Linked DNA regions of Prochlorococcus marinus str. GP2. The protein of the gene in region 1 binds, or shares a complex with, the protein of each later gene. Links are inferred from orthologs where the notes say so. Each region holds a gene or a part of one and is shown on either strand. Other genes may lie near its edges. The genes, in order: hisF and hisH.

Region 1 (10,044 bases):
CAAATCGAGCAAAAAAAATAGCAAAATTTAAGGATGGAAGAATAGTTGAATTAATAGTTAATTAAATTCAAAACCTTCTAATTACTTTCAGTTGAGTTTCATTTTCAATTCTTAAATTCCCATTGGAATCAATATCTTTAATTTTCCATGTATGAGGACAATAACCACTAGGTAAAAAACTTTTAGTAAGAAACTTATTTGCAGATTTAATCACATAGTCTTTCTTCTTATTACATTCAATTGCATCATAAAAAGCTTTAAGAACTTTGGCTGTCCAATAATATTGATTAATATTCTTAATTTGAAGTACTTTTGATAATGAAATACCTTCTGATGGAGTGTAATTTGAAACATTCATGCCAATTCCTACCCTTACATAATTAATTTCTTTCCCTCTTGTTATCACCCTTGGTAAAAATCCAATCAACTTTTTTGAACCAAAAAAAATATCATTTGGCCATTTCAAACAAACATTTATATTCTTTTGTCTAAGCATTTCACATAACTTAATACCTAAAGACAAATTAAATATTTGACATTCAAATTCTTTTGAAAATATTGGGTAAGCTGCACTTAACCAAATACCACCTTTTGGAGAAACCCAAGTTTTTAAATTTTGGCCAACCCCTGAGAATTGTTCTCTTGCGATTATCGCTACTGGCTGGTTTTTCTTTATTTCAGTATATTTAAGCAAGTTTGTTAGCTCATTTTCGGTACTTTTACATTTTATTTTGTAATGAAGTGTCCAAGTTGGATATTGACCCTGTATTTTTTTTAAATAAAAAACTGTCTTAGCTGCAGGTCCAATAACTTTCACAAATTTTTTATTAAAACAACGAGCATCTTTTTAAAGATTAGATTAACTTTAGTCTTAATAAGTAAATTTTACAAATTGGACAAAAAATATTCGCCAATAGTGAATAGAAGGAATCCACATCCATTAAAAAATTGTCTTGATAATTTCAAAAAATCCTGCGGAGACTTAGATAAACTTTCTCAGATCGAAGAAAAATGGAAGAACTTAATTGGCTTGGAGCTATTTGAAGAATGCAAACCATTAAATATTGAAAAAAAAATACTTACTATTGCAGTAAATCATCCACAGTGGCGCCAAGCTTTAATCTATAACAAGCATAAATTAAAAGAGAGAATCGAGAAAATTGGAATAACTTTGAATGAAATAAAAATAATACAAAATTATGAAATTAAAAATAAAAATATTAAAGCTACTAATGCGAAGATAGTTTGGGCAAACCATCCAAGCAGAATCAATCAAAATAATATGTGCATTTGTATTATTTGTAATTCCCCTACTCCTGAGGGCGAAATCAAAAGATGGGGAAAGTGTTCTTTTTGTTGGAGAAAAATAAAAAACTAAATTTTTTATTTAGTTAAAATTAGTATTCCCATTTGTCCCCCACAAATAGTCCTATATTCAGCTTTTTTAAATCCAACTTCCTTAGCAATATTTATAAGCTCATTTTTCTTTGGAAAATTACTAATACTTTTTTCAATATATGCGTACTCTGGACCTAAATTAAAAAGCCGCGAAATGGATACTACAATTAATCTCAAATAAATTTTCTGAAAAATATTGGATAAAGAATTTCTTGTTGAGTGATTAAAATCCAAAAATCCTGCCCTTCCCTTATCCTTCAAAAGATCAAAAACTTTTTTTATTCCTTCTTCAACATTATTCAAGTTTCTAAGTCCATATGACATGCAAATTCCATCAAAATTTTTTGAATAATCATTAATTTCTAATACATCTTTAACTTCCCACTTAACAAATTTATTTTTTTTAAGCTCTGATTTTTTTTTTGCAATATTTAAGATATCCTTTGCACTGTCAATCCCAGTAATTGATCCCCTTGGACTAACTCTTTTAGAAATTAAGAATGCTAAATCTCCAGTTCCACAGCATAAATCAGCCCAATCTTCACCATTTAAAGGTTCCAATAAATTAACTAATTTCCTTTTCCAAAATCTGTGCAGCCCAAAACTTAATAGATTATTTAAAAAGTCATATTTATAAGAAATTTTATTAAATATATTTTTGACTTCGATAGTTTTTGTGAATTTCATTTTTAAATTTTTAACTTATTTCTTTTTGGTATTAAATTAAATTTTTTATTCATATGGTCTAATTGGAAGTTTTTTTTCGAGGAGGAAAGTCTTTATTTCTCTTAAAGAAAGTTTCTTATCATGAAGTAATGATGCTAAAAGTGCGGCAGATGCCCTGCCTTCATTGAAAACATCATAGATATCTTCTAAACAACCCGCTCCTCCAGAAGCAATCACTGGGATGTTAACAATATTGGTAACAGCTTCAGTCAGATTTAAATCATATCCATTCTGTGTGCCATCACCATCCATTGAAGTAAGCAAAATTTCCCCTGCGCCTAAATCCTCAACTTTCTTTGCCCAACTTAATACATCTATTCCAGTATTTTCTCTCCCTCCTTTTACATATACCTCCCATTGATCTGTCTTATTAACTTTTCTTTTAGCATCAATTGCTATTACGATACATTGATTACCAAATTCCCTAGAACTTTTAGAAATTAAATCTGGACTTCTTACAGCAGAAGAATTCAAACTCACTTTGTCCGCTCCAGCTCTTAAAAGATCATTAATTGCAGAAACAGAATCTATTCCTCCACCTACTGTAAATGGGATTTTCACTGATTTTGCGGTCCTAGAGACAAGGTCAACTAATGTATTTCTATTTTCTACACTAGCTCTTATATCTAAGAATACTAATTCATCTGCGCCCTCATCAGAATACATACAAGCCAATTCAACAGGATCGCCTGAGTCCCTCAAGTTAACAAAATTTACACCTTTAACCACTCTGCCATGGGCGACATCTAAACAAGGAATTAAACGAAGAGCTACCATTTTAGTAAAAATTGTCCAAATGCTGTTAATCTTGCATAATAGCTTCCATTTTACCTCTTATGGCTGAAACAAAATTATTACCCAAAATCGGTAGTAAAATCAAAATTAACATTAACAAAGTAAAAGATAGACTACCAGCTAAATTAATCGATCAAATATCCTCGAATCCTAAAGCCGTAATAACAGGCTATAAAATGACAGACGGCAGAAGTATTGGAATCACCGCAAAATTTCAGAATGGTGAGCAAAATTGGTTTTTCCCAGAAGAAATTGAGAAAGGTTAAAGAGTAAAGTGAATGATCCAAAACAACTATTAGGAATTAAGGGTGCCTCTGAAACATCAAGTATATGGAAACTCCGTATACAGTTAATGAAACCCATAACATGGATCCCTTTGATATGGGGAGTCATTTGTGGAGCAGCTGCAAGTGGGAATTTTGAATGGACATTTAGTAATGTTCTAGCTTCATTAGCATGTATGTTGATGAGTGGACCACTTCTGGCTGGTTATACCCAAACCATAAATGATTTTTTTGATAAAGAAATTGATGCAATTAATGAACCAAATAGACCAATTCCTTCTGGGAAAATTTCAATTAAAGATGTAAAAATACAAATCTGGGTATTACTTATAGCAGGATTAATAGTTGCTTTTCTATTGGATTTATATGCTAAGCACAGCTTCCCCTCCGTCTTACTTTTGGCATTAGGAGGTTCCTTTGTTAGTTATATATATTCTGCTCCACCACTCAAATTAAAACAGAATGGTTGGCTTGGGAATTACGCATTAGGAGCATCTTATATAGCTTTACCTTGGTGGGCAGGACAAGCCTTGTTTGGGAAATTAACTCTCGTGACGGCGATACTAACACTTGCTTATAGCCTCTCAGGACTTGGAATTGCTGTTATTAATGATTTCAAAAGTGTTGAAGGAGACTCAAAGCTAGGCTTAAATTCTCTACCAGTAGTATTTGGAATTAAAAATGCAAGTAGAATAAGTGCAGGACTAATTGACATTTTTCAATTGGCAATGGTTATAGTATTAGTCATTATTGGCCAAAATTTAGCCTCTGTAATTTTAGTTTTATTGATAATTCCACAAATTACATTTCAAGATATGTGGTTGCTAAGAGATCCTCTAAAGTTTGATGTCAAATATCAAGCGAGTGCCCAACCGTTCCTTATAACTGGAATGCTAGTTACAGCTTTAGCAATAGGACATAGTTTTTTAGTTGCTTAAGGTGCAAAAGATTAAATTCAAGTCTTTTGTTTTAATAATTCCAATATTAATTTTTTCTGGAATATCTTTTTATTTTTTTAGTATAATGTTTAGTACTTTAAAAGTTGACGTATCTAAAAATAAAAAGTTAAGGGGCACCAATTATTCTTATGTAATATCATCTTCTGATAATAAGATAATAAGCAAATTAAGCCGCAAATTTGAAATAGATAATAGTTATTATAAAATTCCATTTTTTCTTAAACATGCTTTTATATCTTCTGAGGATAAAAGATTTTATAAACATAATGGAATAGATTTAAAAAGTATTTCACGCGCCCTTATTCAAAATATTAGAAGTGGTTATGTTAAAGAGGGAGGAAGTACGATTACACAACAAGTTGCTAGATTACTTTTTCTAAATAATGATTTAAGTTTTCAAAGAAAAATCAAAGAAATATTTATATCACTCATAATTGAATTTAGATATGATAAAAATCAAATTTTAAAATTGTATTTAAATAATATTTATCTAGGATCAGGAGCACACGGGGTAGACGAGGCTGCCCAAGTTTATTTTGGAAAATTTATAGAAGAATTGACATTATCAGAGATCGCATTAATTGCAGGATTAGCTCCAGCCCCATCAATTTATTCACCTTATCAAGATTTAGAACTAGCTATTAAAAATAGAAATAAAGTTCTTGAATCAATGTATATTGATGGATATATTTCTCTTGCAAATAAGAATAAGGCTATTAAAGAAAAAATAAAATTAAATTATCAAACAGCTGATAATTTTTTAGATGATAAATTACTTATAAACTTTATTCTTCACGAAACAGATAAAAAAATTGGGAGTAAAAATGATTATAAGTTTTTAAGAATTAAATCTTCTATCAACAAAGATTGGCAAGAAAAAGGTCAAAAAATATCAAGATATGCTGGGCCTAAAGAAATTGAATTTGCTCTGTTATCTATCGAATCAAACACAGGACTAATCAGGGCAATGATAACCAGCAAAAATCCATCAATTAATGAATACAATAGAGTGATTTCATCTGTAAGACCATTAGGTTCTACTTTTAAAATAATCCCTTATGCTTCTGCATTAATAGAAGGAATAAAATTAAGCGATAAATTTGAAGACTTACCAATATGCTGGGAAAGTTATTGCCCAAAAAATTTTTCAGAAGACTATAGAGGTTCAATATCTTTGATTGAATCATTTAAAAGCTCATCAAATATCGTTCCAATATCAATAACAAAAAAAATCGGCTTAAAAAATATTATTAATTTAGCGAATTCATTTGGACTAGGTTACGAGCAAGAGTTTGAGGAATTCCCATCATTAGCTATTGGATCCTTCGGAGATAATCTTTTAAACATCACAAATGCATATTCTGCAATAAACAATAATGGGAAGATCCAAAGCCCTGAAATCATAGAAAAAATAGAATCATTTAAAAAACAACCTATTTGGGAAAACAAATCTATTTCCAAGAAAATATTAGATTTAAAAATAAACGAGAAAATAAATAAACTTCTTGAAAAATCTGTAAAAGAAGGAACTTCAAAAGCAGCCTTTATAAAAGGAAAGAAAATTTATGGGAAAACAGGAACATCTGATGGAAATAAAGATCTCTGGTTTATTGGTTCAATTGATAACCTTACAACAGGGATCTGGATAGGTTACGACGATAACAAGGAATCTGAATTATCTAGTGGAAATGCAGCTTATTTATGGAAGAAGTTCATATCTGAAATTTATAAAATTCCAATTAAAAAATAAATTATATTTTTAAGATTTATAAGAAATTATTGCAGAATAAAATCCATCACCAGGATAATCCAAGCTAGGTAAAATTTGTTTTTGGCTAACCAATTTTAAATTTTTGTTTTTTTCAATAAATCGTTCAATTAATAGATTATTTTCATCGGGACAAATAGTGCAAGTTGAATAAACTAAAGTACCATTTTTCTTCAAAAGAGGGAAAATACTCTCCAAAAGTTTTTCCTGTAATAAAGTTAAAGATTTTATTTTTTCTTTACTTAAAGACCATCTAGAATCTGGATTCCTGGAAAGAGTTCCAATGCCTGAACATGGAGCATCTAATAAAATCTTATCAAAATAAGATATAAACTTAGAATTTAATTCAATCAAACTCGTAGCATCAGCCTTAAGGGTATTAACAGATTTCAAATTTAACCTTTCTAAATTTGATTGCAGTATTTTTAATCTTTTTGCTGATCTATCTACAGCAAGGATTTCAGCACTATCATTTGTTAATTCTGCCAAGTGGGTAGACTTACTTCCTGGAGCTGCACAAGCATCTAAAATCTTTTCACCTTCTTTTGGATTTAAGAGAGGTGCTATCCACTGAGAAGATCTATCTTGAATTGTCCAAAGCCCATCACTATATCCAGGTAAATTTTTTATAGATCTTGGATTAGATTTTAGAGTAATTCCATTATGTAAATCTTTAATAATTTCAGCATCAATTTTATTTTCATGAAGTACCTTCAAAAATTTATTTAAATTAGTTTTTAATTGGTTAATTCTCAAATCAATTGTAGGTTTTTTATTAAATGCCTTTATGATATTTTCACCCTCGCTATTGCCGACCCATTTATAAAGATCCTTCACAAGCCATAATGGAAATGATTCAAGATATGAAATTCTTTCTTTTCTATCAGAAGATAATTCCGGTAAAATTTTTTGTTCTAATTTTCTCGATGCACTTCTCAATATCGCATTTACAGTCCCCGCTAAACCATTTAAATCTGTGTTTTTAGCTACTTCTACAGTGGTAGAAATAGCAGCAGGAAATGGAATTTTATCCATTTTCAATAGTTGATATAAACCTATGTGTAGAAGCCATCTTAACTTTGGAGGCTGCTTTTTATGAGTAATTTTTGATGTATGATCCGTCCAGAGATCAAGAAATTTTCTATACCTTATGCATCCAAAAGATAATTCTGTAATAAAAGCTATATCAAGAGGATTAAATTGATAATTTTTTAAAACCTTTTCAAGGGCATGATCAGAAAAATCACCAGAACTAACTTTTAATAAAATTTCCCAAGCGGCTTTTCTTTGTAAATATCCTATGCTCAAAATATAATTTATTTTTAAAGATAACTTTAATATACAAAAAATTCAAAAATTTAAACTACTTTTTCAATTGCAGAATTAAACCAAATAAAACCTAAGATAGAAATAAGTGAAAGATTAAATCCTAAAAAAAGAAAGATATTTAAAGAATGGATTCTTTCCCGAAAAAATATTTTTTTCTCTTTTTGATACTTCATTATTAAAATAAAAACTTATTCAAGATTTCAAACGGCAACCAATATTGATAGAACCTGCATCAAGCATTCTGCCTAATTTAATTGCTATGGATTCCTCTAATCTAGTGAAATTAGATTGATGAGTAGTTATCCAATCTAATTCAGAAAAAGTGATAATTCCCGTCGAATTACTTTTTAAAAAAAGCTTTCCAATTTCCATTAGATAAATCTAATATTTTCTAAGTTAACATCCTTACTTAATATTTCTTAATAACATAATATTCTTTTAATTTTTCAAAGACAAATGTAGGTTATTACTCTAAATTTATTTAATATCTCTTAAAAATTTATCGGCCGTTTTTAAGTGATTATTTAATTTTTCCTCTGACATTTTATCGAGATTTCTCGTTAACATTGCCAAACGATATTGCTTTCTAAAAAAGCTTTCATTATCTTTAATAAATTTCCAAAATAATCCATCCCATATTTCACACCATGGGCCACTTTTAAAATTAGACATTTTTTTTATATAATTAGAGCTTGATATATATGGCTTTGTTGAAAAGATACCACCATCACTAAACTGACTCATTCCATAAACATTTGGGACCATAACCCAATCATAGGAATCAATAAACATTTCCATAAACCATTTATAAACTTGGTTGGGGTGAATTCTACATAGAAGCATAAAGTTGCCAACAATCATTAGTCGTTCAATATGATGACAATAACCAAATTTAATAATATTTTTTATAACAACGTCTACTGGTTCAATTCCTGTATTTCCTTTATAAAAAGATTTTGGAATTGGCTTATCTTCAAAATTCCAAAAATTACTATTTCGCATCTTTGTTCCGTACTTTTTATAGACGAGGCAAATAAATTCTCTCCATCCAATAATTTGACGAATAAAACCCTCTAAAGAGTTAATAGGAACATTATTATTTTTTGCGAAAAGTAATGCTTTATTTACTACTACATCTGGGGTTAATAAGCCGCTATTTAAAAGAGGAGAAAGTAAACTATGCCATAAAAAAGAATTTTCTTTAGAAATAGCATCCTCATAATCTCCAAATAAGAAAAATCTATGTTTAAAAAAATCATTTAACCATTCATCTGCCTCTTCAAAATTAGTTGGATATAAAAAGTTATTACTTTCTCCAATAAACTCAATATCAAAATTGGCTAATGACCTTTCTGCATTAACTACAAATTTATTTTTTTGTAATTTAGGTGTATCGGGTATATTTATTTTTTTTGGCAATTTTTTTCTGTTCATTTCATCGAAACTCCATTTACCTCCTTCAGGCGTATCATCAGGATTAACTAATATCTTTTGGCTCTTTCTTTGATTCTCATAAAATCTCCCCATAAGAGGTTTTTTTGCATTTGATGCAAATAAATCTTTTAAATCTTCACTGCTCATAAACATAGGAGAAGGCAAAATATTTAAAGCTAAATTATTAATTTCAACAAAATTATTAATCCTCTTCATTATTAAAAAATCATGAGGGTCAATTAGATTTATTTTCTGATATTTATTTTTAATAAATTCTGATAAGTAATCAACTGTAGAAAAATTATTCTTGTTTTCGATATATAAAACTTTAAAGCCAGATATTTCTAAATAATTTTTATAAGCAAGCATAGATGCTCTATGAAAAACTAACTTATTTTTATGATTAATTAATTTATGAAATTTATCATTTCCAAAAAATAATGAGTCTTCCAAAATCAAAACTTCACAATTTATTTTTAAGATTGGGCTTTCTCTAAAAAGTTGATTCGGGAAAATAATTGATACTTGTTTCATCTTTGCGACTTCCTGTTACTGCATCTTTTTGAACAGTAGATAACATCATCCCAACAGTTTTTCCATTTTTTACGCCAATCAAACGGCCTATTGCAAACAGGACAAGTTTTAGTAGAAAGATTTTTCAAAATTTATAATTTTCTTTTATGAGTAGATTTAAATCTAGTTGAATCTTTAAGGGCCATATGTTTTGTATTTCTTCCCGAAACTCTCTTTCTCCAGACTTTGAAAGATTTGGGTTTAAGATTTTGACGCATAATTTTTATCGCATCTTCCTCTTTTAAACCAAATTGATACTCGATAGCTTCAAAGGGTGTTCTATCTTCCCAACACATTTCTATTACTCTGTCTATATCGATACTTTCCATATTTATTTTTCGCATTGTGAGGAACAAATTTTTTCAATATCGGATCTACCTGTAATTTGAAGTCTATATTTTGCCCAATATCTGTAAACCAATCTCAATAATGGAGATAAGAGCTTAATCTTCAAGGGATAATAAACCCAACCTAAACCAACTAATTCATAAGAATATGCAAGTACATCTAGTCCCCTAATAATTTCACCATTTTCAATAATCCCATGCAGGTTTGACATAGCTTCTGAATATGAGATGTCATTAAAAAAACTTTGATCATAATCCTGACTATTAATATCTATAAATGCAATTTGATTTAAGGTATCTCTTTTTTTAAGAAAATTTGTTTCTCTTAAACAAAGTGGACAACCACCATCGAATAAAAAAGTTAATTTATTTTTCATATTTTTATTCAAATATAGAAATTAAATAACTTTTTTGTGGAATAAAAAATTTTT
Region 2 (9,875 bases), on another replicon or contig:
TGGTAGTGCTTGACCTGTAAAAGAAAAATTTTTCTACTGCCGCTGCAGTTGGGTTCCAATGATTTATTAATTCATTTAGATCTTGGAATATCTCATAAAGTCTATCTTCTTCTTTTTTATCTTTACCTGTCTCAATAACGCCGCAATCTAATAATATCTTTCTTTCATTTTCTATCTCTATTATTCCATAACCAACTCTAGCTAATCCAGGGTCAATCCCAATTATTCTCACTGTTATTAAGCTTCAGCAGACAATTGAAATTTTGAAAGATTATCTTTTACATCTAAATCAAATACTTTACAAAAAGCTTGAATAACTCTTTCACCTGAATCAACTTGTTCTAAGGGATCTTTTCTAAGTCTATGTCTTAAGGAACAAGAAATAACCCTTGCTATGTCATCTTCTTGCACTTCAGTTCTGCCCTCAAATGCTGCAATTGCCCTTGCAGACCTATTTGTAACAATATCTCCACGTAAACCATCCACATCTAGTTCCCCGCAGATTGCAGAAATATTTAATCTTAAGTCATCATCCATTTGAACAGAATTTAATATTTCTTGTGCTTTAATAACTTTTTGTTGAAGTTCATCCTGTTGTTTTTCAACACTCAATGAAAACTCATCAGGATTATCATCAAAAGAAGTTCTTTGATCAACTACTTGAACTCTTAATTCAGCATCTCTAACTGTCTTAACTTCAACGCTCATTCCAAACCTGTCCAATAGTTGAGGCCTTAATTCACCTTCTTCTGGATTTCCTGAACCAATTAGGACAAACCTCGCAGGATGTCGAACTGAGACCCCCTCCCTTTCAACTGTATTCCATCCAGAAGCGGCCGAATCTAAAAGTACATCAACTAAATGATCATCAAGTAAATTCACTTCATCAACATATAGCAAACCCCTATTAGCTTTTGCTAATAGACCTGGTTCGAAAGCCTTGACACCTTCGCTCAAAGCCTTCTCTATATCAATGGTTCCGCAAAGCCTGTCTTCAGTAGCTCCTAAAGGCAAGTCAACCATAGGTACTTGTTTTTGAATACTCTCTAGATTTTCTCCTTGAGTAATTTTTTCCAAAACTTCTTTACTTTGTAAATCAGGATCGACTAGTGAACTATTATATGGATCGTCTTTAACAACATCGATTGCTGGCAACAAATCAGCTAAGGCTCTGATTGTAGTAGACTTTCCAGTGCCTCTATCACCCATTATCATCACACCTCCAATTCTTGGATCAATAACATTTAACAAGAGAGCCAATTTCATTTCTTCTTGACCAATTACTGCTGTAAAAGGAAAAACTCTTCTTTTCTTTGTTGTAGGCACAGTTTTAGTTTTCTTAAATATTCAAATAATCAATAGATGCTACTTCAGAAAATGTTTTTAGTAAATATCCCTATCAAATTAAAACAAGAAGTGAATAATAACTAATCAAATTTATACTTACTTATTTTTTTTTGAACTGTTCAAAAACCAGTTTATTTGATGGACAATTCCTCTTAAAACATTTATTTCATGCGTAGATGTATTTGCCCTCAAAATAAAATTCTTAAATTTACTGATTTTTGCCTTGGAGGTATGTTTCAAGAGATATCCAACTTGCAAAAGCATTTCCTCTATCTCTATAAATGTATTATGCACTTCTTTCGATGATGCCAATTTAAAAACTTTTAATTCATTATTTAAATTCTTTTTAGAAGATTTATTTAATTCATACAAAACTATTGAAACAGCGTGAGAAAGATTTAATGAAGGATTATTCTTAGAAGTTGGAATATTAAAAGTTTTATTTGCTAGAAGCAATTCACTGTTAGTTAAACCTCTATCTTCTCTTCCAAATATAATTGCTAAATTATTTATCTTCTTAAATGATAATGTCCAATCAAATATATCTTCAGAAGATACAAAAAATGAATCTTTATTCACATCAATCCTTCCACAAGATGCTAGAACCAAATCACAATCAAAAATTGCTTTTTGAAGATCATTAAAAACCTTACAATGTTTAAGGAATTTTTGACCTTTAAGAGCCATTTTCTTTGCTTCTAAAGAAAATATGTCGCATTTAGGCGAAACAATTCTTAATTCATCAACTTCAAAATTACTGCATAATCTAGCAACGCTTCCTACATTTAAAGGGCCATTTGGTTCAACTAAAATTACTTTTAAATTAGAAAAATTTTTTCCCAAAATCATTCAAGGCTATGCAGATATTTTAATAAATTGGACATATTTACAGGATCAATTTCAAAACTTGGCATAGGAGGTGTCAGGCCTCCAGTAACCTGTTTTATTATCTCTTTATCATTCAAACGTTGTGTTATTGAGTGTAAGTCTGGGCCCACTAAACCTCTTGCTGTAATTCCATGACATCCAACACAATTTATCTTAAAAAGAGCATCTCCTTCCTCAGCAGAGCCATTAAGCTCAAGAGTTTCAATAATATATTTGTTATTTTCATGATGATTAACGAAAAATATTGAGAAACAAATCAATAAAACTCCAAATACAACAAAAACAATTTTTAAGAATTCTCTCTTAAAATCTCTTTCTGCTGCAGTTGATGAAGATGTTGACACAAAAAATAATCTCTATGTAACAATTGTGAATAAGAAATTCAAAAAAGGCAAAAAAATGATCGAGCCTCTTCTATGTGGAATTGTTTTAGGTTTAGTTCCAATAACTCTTCTTGGATTATTCGTAAGTGCATGGAATCAATACAGAAGAGGTTCAGGGATGCTGGACATTGATTAAAAATGTTAATCTTGACTGCCCATAATTCCTTATATCTATAGTTTCCCACAGAGTACTTTTTTTAATAAATAGATTTGGAGAATGTTCACAAATAACTGTTGAATCTTTTTTTAAAAGATTACAATTAAATAATTGATTTAAAACTAATTCATGGGAATCAGCATCGTATGGAGGATCTAGATAAACAAAATCAAATTTTAATTTGTTTAAATCCATATTTCTAGATGATAAGTTTCTTTCATAATTAGGTTTTGTCCATTTCAAAACGTCTTTGCAAATAACTTCTATATCTTTTCTCCTATTCTCTATATTCTCCAACGAGAGTAAATTTTCTAAGCAAATTTTTGAGTTAATTTTGTTTTTTTCAATTGCGATTATTTTGCTTGCCCCGTGATTATAGGCTTCACAAGATATGGCCCCTGTTCCACTAAATAAATCTAACCAGTTACTATTTTCAACTCTTTTGTTCAATATATTAAATATGGCCTCTCTCACTCTCAAAGTTGTAGGTCTGGTATAAGAATTATTTGGACTTTGGAGTTTTTTACCACCTATTAATCTTAAATTAGTCTTCATCCCTAAGCATATGTTATTGAATATTACTCAGCCATCTTCTCAAAAGTTTTTCACCAGTTTTTCCAGATTTTTCCGGATGAAATTGACAGGCCAATAAATTATCATTCTCAATCATTGCAGTTAATTTTTCAGAGCCATAATCAACCTGAGCTGCAATAATATTTAAGTCATCTGGGATTGCATGATAGGAATGTACAAAATAAACCCAATTATTTAATTCTTCAATCCCAAATAAAGTATTTTTTTTTGTAGGTAAAAGTTGGCACCAACCCATGTGTGGGATTCTTTGGTTAACTATATTGGGTAATTTTTGTATTTTTCCTTTTAAAATTCCCAACCCTTGAACTTTTCCTTCATCACTAGATTCAAAAAGGAGTTGGAGACCTAAACATATCCCAAAAAAGGATTTCCCACTTTTAATCCAATTTTTCAAATCAGTTATCAAGTCAGTATTTATGAGATTATTCATCGCGGGGTCAAATGCTCCAACCCCAGGAAGTATTAGCGCCTTACAAAGCTTGGAATCATTAAAGTTTTTAATTAATATAATTTCTTCTCCAAGACTTTCTAGAGATTTTGTTACAGAATGTATATTACCCATTCCATAGTCTATTAGTCCAATTTTATGCAAAGCTTTTAAATTTATAAATGCTTAGTTAAAGTGCTAGAAAGAGTTGCTTTTGGCACAGCTCCAACAACGGTATCAACCTTTTGACCTCCTTTAAAGATCATTAATGTAGGAATACTTCTAATTCCGTACTGACTGGCTACATTTGGATTCTCATCTGTGTTTAATTTAAAAACTTTAATTTTTCCTTCAAAGTCTTTTGAGATTTCTTCTACAACTGGAGCGACCATCCTACATGGACCGCACCATGGGGCCCAAAAATCAACCAATACTGGTAGATCACTTTGCAGTACATCCTTGTCAAATGAAGAATCAGTTACGGCTGGAGCTGATGACATAATTTAAGTATTCCTTTTTGAAAATTTAGCAGGCAATTCTTTTAAGTGATGATTTCATTACAGATTAAATAATATAAGTAACAAAATGTCTAAAAAAAGCCCGATTAAACGGGCGATTTAGTGTGTGAGGAGTATGGGGTTTCCCCCATCATTTCATAATAACTCCTAATTAGAAAATTTTTCAAATAAATACTTAATTCACTAAGGATTTATAATTTTGCTCTAGGTGAACTACTTACCCATCCCAAGCTGCTGAGCTTTTTGATAAACCTTACCTTCTGTAAGAAGCGATGGTGCGATAACTATTTCAACTTCTTGCATTTCTTTAATATTTTTTGCCCCAAGAGTACTCATTGAGGTTCTAATGGCTCCTAATAAGTTATGTGTTCCATCATCAAGTAAGGCAGGACCTTTAATTATTCTTTCTAAGGATCCTGTAGAACCAACTTCAATTCTTGTGCCTCTTGGCAAAACTGGACTTGGAGTAGCCATCCCCCAGTGAAATCCTTTACCTGGAGCGTTGGAGGATTTAGCTATTGGGGATCCAATCATTACAGCATCTGCCCCACATGCTAAACATTTACAGATATCTCCGCCAGTAACAATTCCTCCATCACCAATAATAGGGATATAACGACCACTTTCTTTAAAGTAATCATTTCTTGCCGCACTACAATCAGCAATTGCAGTTGCTTGAGGGATTCCAATTCCCAATACTCCTCTTGATGTACATGCCGCTCCGGGTCCTATCCCAACCATCAATCCTGCAACTCCAGCATCCATGAGAAGTTTTGCAACTTCGTAAGTAACACAATTACCTGCTACAACTGGGACATTCATAGATTGACAGAGATCTTTAATATCTAAGGTTTCCTTACCTTCCATACCAAGATGTTCAGTGGAAACAACTGTTCCTTGAAGAAAAAATAGATCTATTTTGGAATCGTTAAGTGTTTCTTTAAACTTAATGGCAGCTTGAGGAGTCCCACTAAAAGCTGCTATACCTCCTCTTTCTTTAACCTCATTTATTCTTTGTACAATCAATCCCTCCTTGACCGGTTCACTATATATTTTCTGCATTAATGGAACAAAATCATTCTTCCCTACTGATGCTATTTGATTCAATATTTCATCAGGGTTTTCATATCGTGTTTGTACTCCCTCCATATTAATAACCCCAAGGGCACCTAATTTTGTGAGCTCTACAGACGTATTGACATCGACAACACTATCCATGGCACTAGCGACGATCGGAACTTCTCTTTTGAAATCACCTATTGACCAAGAAGGATCAGTCAAATCGTAATCAAGTGTTCTATTACCAGGGACTAAAGCTATTTCATCGATGCCATAAGCCCGTCTGACTTTTTTATTTAAACCAAGTTCAATATTCACGGTAGTTTTCTTTTATTCTGATTAAATTAACAACTAAAGGGGTAATAAGCCAAGGTTTATTCAAAAACAACAGGTTTTATTTTGATTTGTGTGTAAATGTAAGTATTTGGGAATTAAATAAATCTTTTTTTTTATTCATTATGACAATCAGCGATTATTATTAAAGAAAGGATTTTTGTATGTCTGATATTTTAGATTCCGACAACTCAGGATTAAGCGAAAATAACGACCGAATTATTCAGACTGACCTAAGAAATGAGATGTCTCGTTCATATCTTGAGTATGCAATGAGCGTTATAGTTGGTCGTGCTCTTCCAGATGCAAGAGATGGATTAAAACCTGTTCACAGAAGAATTCTTTATGCAATGTATGAACTTGGCTTGACTAGCGGTAGACCATACAGAAAATGTGCAAGAGTCGTAGGAGAAGTACTCGGTAAATACCATCCTCATGGCGATACTGCTGTTTATGATGCTTTGGTTAGGATGGCTCAGGATTTCTCTATGAGGATGCCACTCATAGATGGCCATGGAAACTTTGGTTCTGTTGATAACGACCCTCCAGCAGCAATGAGATATACAGAATCTCGTTTACAGTCTCTTACGGATGAAAGTTTATTAGAGGATATTGAATCTGAAACTGTAGATTTCGCCGATAACTTTGACGGTTCTCAGCAAGAGCCAACAGTTTTACCTGCTAGGATCCCTCAACTACTTCTAAATGGATCATCTGGAATAGCAGTAGGAATGGCAACTAATATTCCACCTCATAACTTAGGGGAATTAATTAATGGTCTTAAATCAATAATCAATAACTCTTCAATTGAAGATAGTAAACTTTTTGAGATAATTAAGGGTCCTGATTTCCCCACAGGTGGTCAAATCTTAGGCAGAGACGGTATTAAAGAAACTTTCAAAACAGGAAGAGGGTCAATAACCATGAGAGGGGTAGCAAATATTGAGCAAATTAAATCCATTGGTAGAGCAGAGAAAGATGCAGTAATAATTACAGAGCTTCCATTTCAAACCAATAAAGCGGCTTTGATAGAAAGAATTGCTGACTTAGTTAATGAAAAAAAATTAGAAGGTATTTCTGATATTAGAGATGAAAGTGATCGAGATGGGATGAGGATTGTTATTGAACTAAAAAGAGATGCCTACCCACAAGTAGTTTTAAATAATTTATTTAAGTTAACACCTCTACAAAATAACTTTAGTGCAAATATCCTCGCTTTAGTAAAAGGAGAGCCCACAACACTTTCTCTCAGGAAAATGTTAGACGTATTTCTAAATTTTAGGGTTGAGACAATAAGACGAAGAACAACATTTTTATTAAAAAAAGCAGAAGAAAGAGATCATATTGTAAAGGGTCTTTTATTAGCCTTAGATGCTATGGATCAAATTATAAATCTAATAAGATCAGCGAAAGATTCAATATCAGCTCGAGAAAAATTACAAAAAGACCACAAATTATCTTCCATACAGGCAGATGCAATTCTACAGATGCAGTTAAGAAGATTAACAGCACTTGAAGCAGATAAAATCAAAGGTGAACATAATGAGTTAACCCGAAAAATCAACCTTTATCAGCAAATATTAAATAGTAAAGAAAGAATTTTTGAAATTATTCTTGAAGAACTTAATAAAATTGATGAAAGATTTTCTTCTCCAAGGAAAACAGAAATACTAGATTTAGGCGGAGGATTAGATGATATTGATCTTATAGCTAATGACAGATCCGTAGTTCTATTAACTGAAGCAGGTTATTTAAAAAGAATGCCTGTTAATGATTTTGAATCTACCAGTCGTGGTTCAAGGGGTAAAGCTGGCACAAAAACCAAAGAAGATGATGACGTGAAATTATTTATAAGCTGTAATGATCATGATACTCTTTTGCTTTTCAGTGATAGAGGAGTAGCTTATGCTCTCCCAGCATATAGGGTTCCTATGAGTAGCAGAACAGCAAAAGGGACTCCATCAGTTCAACTTCTCCCAATTCCAAGAGAAGAAAAAATAACTTCTCTAGTTGCTGTGGATTCTTTTGTTGACGATCGTTATTTATTAATGCTAACAAAAGCTGGTTTTATAAAAAGAACTGCACTTTCTGCTTTTTCAAAAATTCGCTCAAATGGACTAATAGCAATTAATCTTGAGGATGGAGATGCCCTAACCTGGGTAAGATTATCAAAAGAAGACGATAGTGTTTTAATTGGATCTAAAACAGGAATGGCGATTCATTTCAGACTAGATATCAATGAATTAAGACCACTTGGTAGAACAGCAAGAGGAGTTAAATCAATGAACTTAAGAGAAGGAGACAATCTAGTTTCTATGGATGTTTTAACATCTAATTTGGTTGATCAATTGGCCAAAATCGAGGAACTCACAGAAGATCTTGATGATAATGTTGAAGAAAACTCTTCAGATGGTCCATGGGTATTGATAGCCAGTGCATTCGGACTGGGAAAGAGAGTACCTGTAGCTCAGTTTAGATTACAAAAAAGAGCAGGCATGGGTTTGAGAGCAATAAAATTTAGAATTAAAGATGATCAGCTAGTTTGTTTGAAGGTCCTTGGCGAGGGAGAAGAATTACTACTTGTGACAGAAAAAGGCGTAATAGTAAGAACAAACGCAGATAAAATCTCTCAGCAATCGAGGGCAGCTACAGGAGTAAAATTACAAAGATTAGATGACGGTGATCATTTATCTGAAGTGGTATTGGTACCTCGTGAACAAATAGAGGAAAAAGACCAACCTAGCTCAGTTGAAGAAAATTAAAAGGCTTATGGTTAGCTAAATAACATGGAAATACTTGATATTTTAATTTTAGGTTCAGGTCCTGCCGCATTATGTTTAGCTTCAGAATTAGCCAAGCAGGATCTAAATATTAAGGGAATATCTACAAAATCTCCAAATGAAAAATGGGAGAATACATATGGTATCTGGGCATCTGAATTAGAAGAATTAGGGTTAGAGTCCTTGTTATCTCACCGATGGTGTAAAACAGTTAGTTTTTTTGGAGATGGGGAAAATAAAAAAGGGGATACTCCGACAAAACACAACTATGATTATGGTTTAATAAATCAAGAAGCCTTTCAAAATGAGCTTTTAAAAAAATGTAAAGGGATTGAATGGTTGAATGAAACAGCAAAAGACATTAAAGAAAAAAATAAACTATCTGAGGTAATTTGTTTTTCAGGTCTCAAAATAAAGGCGAGATTAGTTATTGACGCAAGTGGTCATAAAAGTAATTTTGTAAAAAGACCAGTTCAAAATGAAATCGCTCAACAAGCTGCTTACGGAATTGTAGGTAAATTTACATCACCTCCTGTTAATAAAGAACAATTTGTTCTTATGGATTTTCGTCCAAATCATTTAAACAATGAAGAAAAGTTATCATCTCCTTCCTTTCTTTATGCAATGGATCTAGGCAATGAGACTTTTTTTGTTGAAGAAACTTCATTAGCTAGTTATCCTGCATTATCCCAGGAAAATCTTAAAAAAAGACTTTTTAAAAGACTTAATAGTAAGGGTATTGAGGTAAGTGAAATTTTTCATGAAGAGAATTGCCTTTTCCCCATGAATTTACCCCTCCCATTTAAAAAACAATTTGTACTTGGTTTCGGAGGAGCTGCAAGTATGGTTCATCCTGCATCAGGATACATGGTTGGATCTTTATTAAGAAGGGCTCCACTCCTTGCAGAAAAATTAGCAATCTTTTTAAAAGAACCTCATCTAAGTTCACTAGAGTTAGCTTCAAAAGGTTGGGAAATCCTATGGCCTTACGAATTAACACAAAGGCATAAACTTTACCAATACGGTCTAAGAAGATTGATGAGTTTTGATGAGAGTAGATTAAGAAGCTTTTTCTCAAATTTCTTTAAATTATCAACCAATGAATGGGTAGGTTTTCTTACTAATACACTTCCACTTCCAAAACTAATTTACGTGATGAGTAAAATGTTTATAAATTCACCTCTAAAAGTAAAACTTGGAATGCTTAAGTTAAATTAGTATTTTTATTTTCGCCAATCATCAATATTAATATCTGGGAAAAGGTTATCTTCTTCCTCAATATCTTCAAGAAATTTTAAATTAATATTAGAACGTTTTTTAATCATATCAACCAATTTCCAGAATCTAAACAAGTGTCTTTCTATTCTCTCTTTTGCTAGTTCGGTTGTC

Evidence for each region.
Region 2: the proteins of hisF (region 1) and hisH are in contact, whole or in part, in a crystal structure (PDB 6RU0), measured with the Thermotoga maritima proteins. The link is inferred for Prochlorococcus marinus str. GP2 from one-to-one orthologs. Residues at the interface, in WP_004080486.1 of Thermotoga maritima: Met1, Leu2, Ala3, Arg5, Ser40, Glu41, Asp45, Glu46, Ala70, Glu71, Ile73, Asp74, Ile75, Pro76, Phe77, Asp98, Lys99, Ser122, Gln123, Glu161, Thr195, Leu196, Asn247, Arg249, Glu251; in WP_004080484.1 of Thermotoga maritima: Asn15, Arg18, Arg22, Arg117, Leu118, Pro119, His120, Met121, Gly122, Trp123, Asn124, Asn134, Gly135, Tyr136, Tyr138, Val140, Tyr158, Glu180, Lys181, Ser182, Ser183, Lys184, Ile185.

Annotation. Positions count from the first base shown.
Region 1 is NZ_JNAH01000003.1:362,607-372,650, reverse strand. Bases 1,017-4,008 are described here. They hold hisF (imidazole glycerol phosphate synthase subunit HisF), read right to left. Parts: upstream 2,902-4,008; coding sequence 2,131-2,901; downstream 1,017-2,130. Other genes in these bases: chlG (chlorophyll synthase ChlG), read left to right, coding at 3,194-4,008; petP (cytochrome b6f subunit PetP), read left to right, coding at 2,961-3,185; ubiE (bifunctional demethylmenaquinone methyltransferase/2-methoxy-6-polyprenyl-1,4-benzoquinol methylase UbiE), read right to left, coding at 1,384-2,085; EU91_RS05615 (DUF721 domain-containing protein), read left to right, coding at 1,017-1,378. Outside these bases: EU91_RS05605 (ABC transporter ATP-binding protein), read left to right, coding at 1-65; EU91_RS05610 (biotin--[acetyl-CoA-carboxylase] ligase), read right to left, coding at 68-817; more of EU91_RS05615, read left to right, coding at 893-1,016; more of chlG, read left to right, coding at 4,009-4,141; EU91_RS05640 (transglycosylase domain-containing protein), read left to right, coding at 4,143-5,912; EU91_RS05645 (16S rRNA (cytosine(967)-C(5))-methyltransferase), read right to left, coding at 5,922-7,238; EU91_RS05650 (hypothetical protein), read right to left, coding at 7,452-7,631; EU91_RS05655 (cryptochrome/photolyase family protein), read right to left, coding at 7,737-9,227; EU91_RS09015 (DUF2256 domain-containing protein), read right to left, coding at 9,224-9,355; EU91_RS05660 (TIGR03643 family protein), read right to left, coding at 9,359-9,595; EU91_RS05665 (thiol-disulfide oxidoreductase DCC family protein), read right to left, coding at 9,598-9,990.
Region 2 is NZ_JNAH01000005.1:59,114-68,988, reverse strand. What follows is about bases 2,153-4,975. They hold hisH (imidazole glycerol phosphate synthase subunit HisH), read right to left. Parts: upstream 3,962-4,975; coding sequence 3,344-3,961; downstream 2,153-3,343. Other genes in these bases: EU91_RS0108690 (GuaB3 family IMP dehydrogenase-related protein), read right to left, coding at 4,528-4,975; trxA (thioredoxin), read right to left, coding at 3,973-4,296; rsmD (16S rRNA (guanine(966)-N(2))-methyltransferase RsmD), read right to left, coding at 2,731-3,330; petG (cytochrome b6-f complex subunit V), read left to right, coding at 2,635-2,754; EU91_RS03415 (c-type cytochrome), read right to left, coding at 2,193-2,579. In the rest of the region: crossover junction endodeoxyribonuclease RuvC, read right to left, coding at 1-232; bchI (magnesium chelatase ATPase subunit I), read right to left, coding at 238-1,326; more of EU91_RS03410, read right to left, coding at 1,444-2,152; more of EU91_RS0108690, read right to left, coding at 4,976-5,691; gyrA (DNA gyrase subunit A), read left to right, coding at 5,871-8,468; crtL (lycopene beta cyclase), read left to right, coding at 8,493-9,704; EU91_RS03450 (glycoside hydrolase family 57 protein), read right to left, coding at 9,710-9,875. UniProt on the Escherichia coli protein: IGPS catalyzes the conversion of PRFAR and glutamine to IGP, AICAR and glutamate. The HisH subunit catalyzes the hydrolysis of glutamine to glutamate and ammonia as part of the synthesis of IGP and AICAR.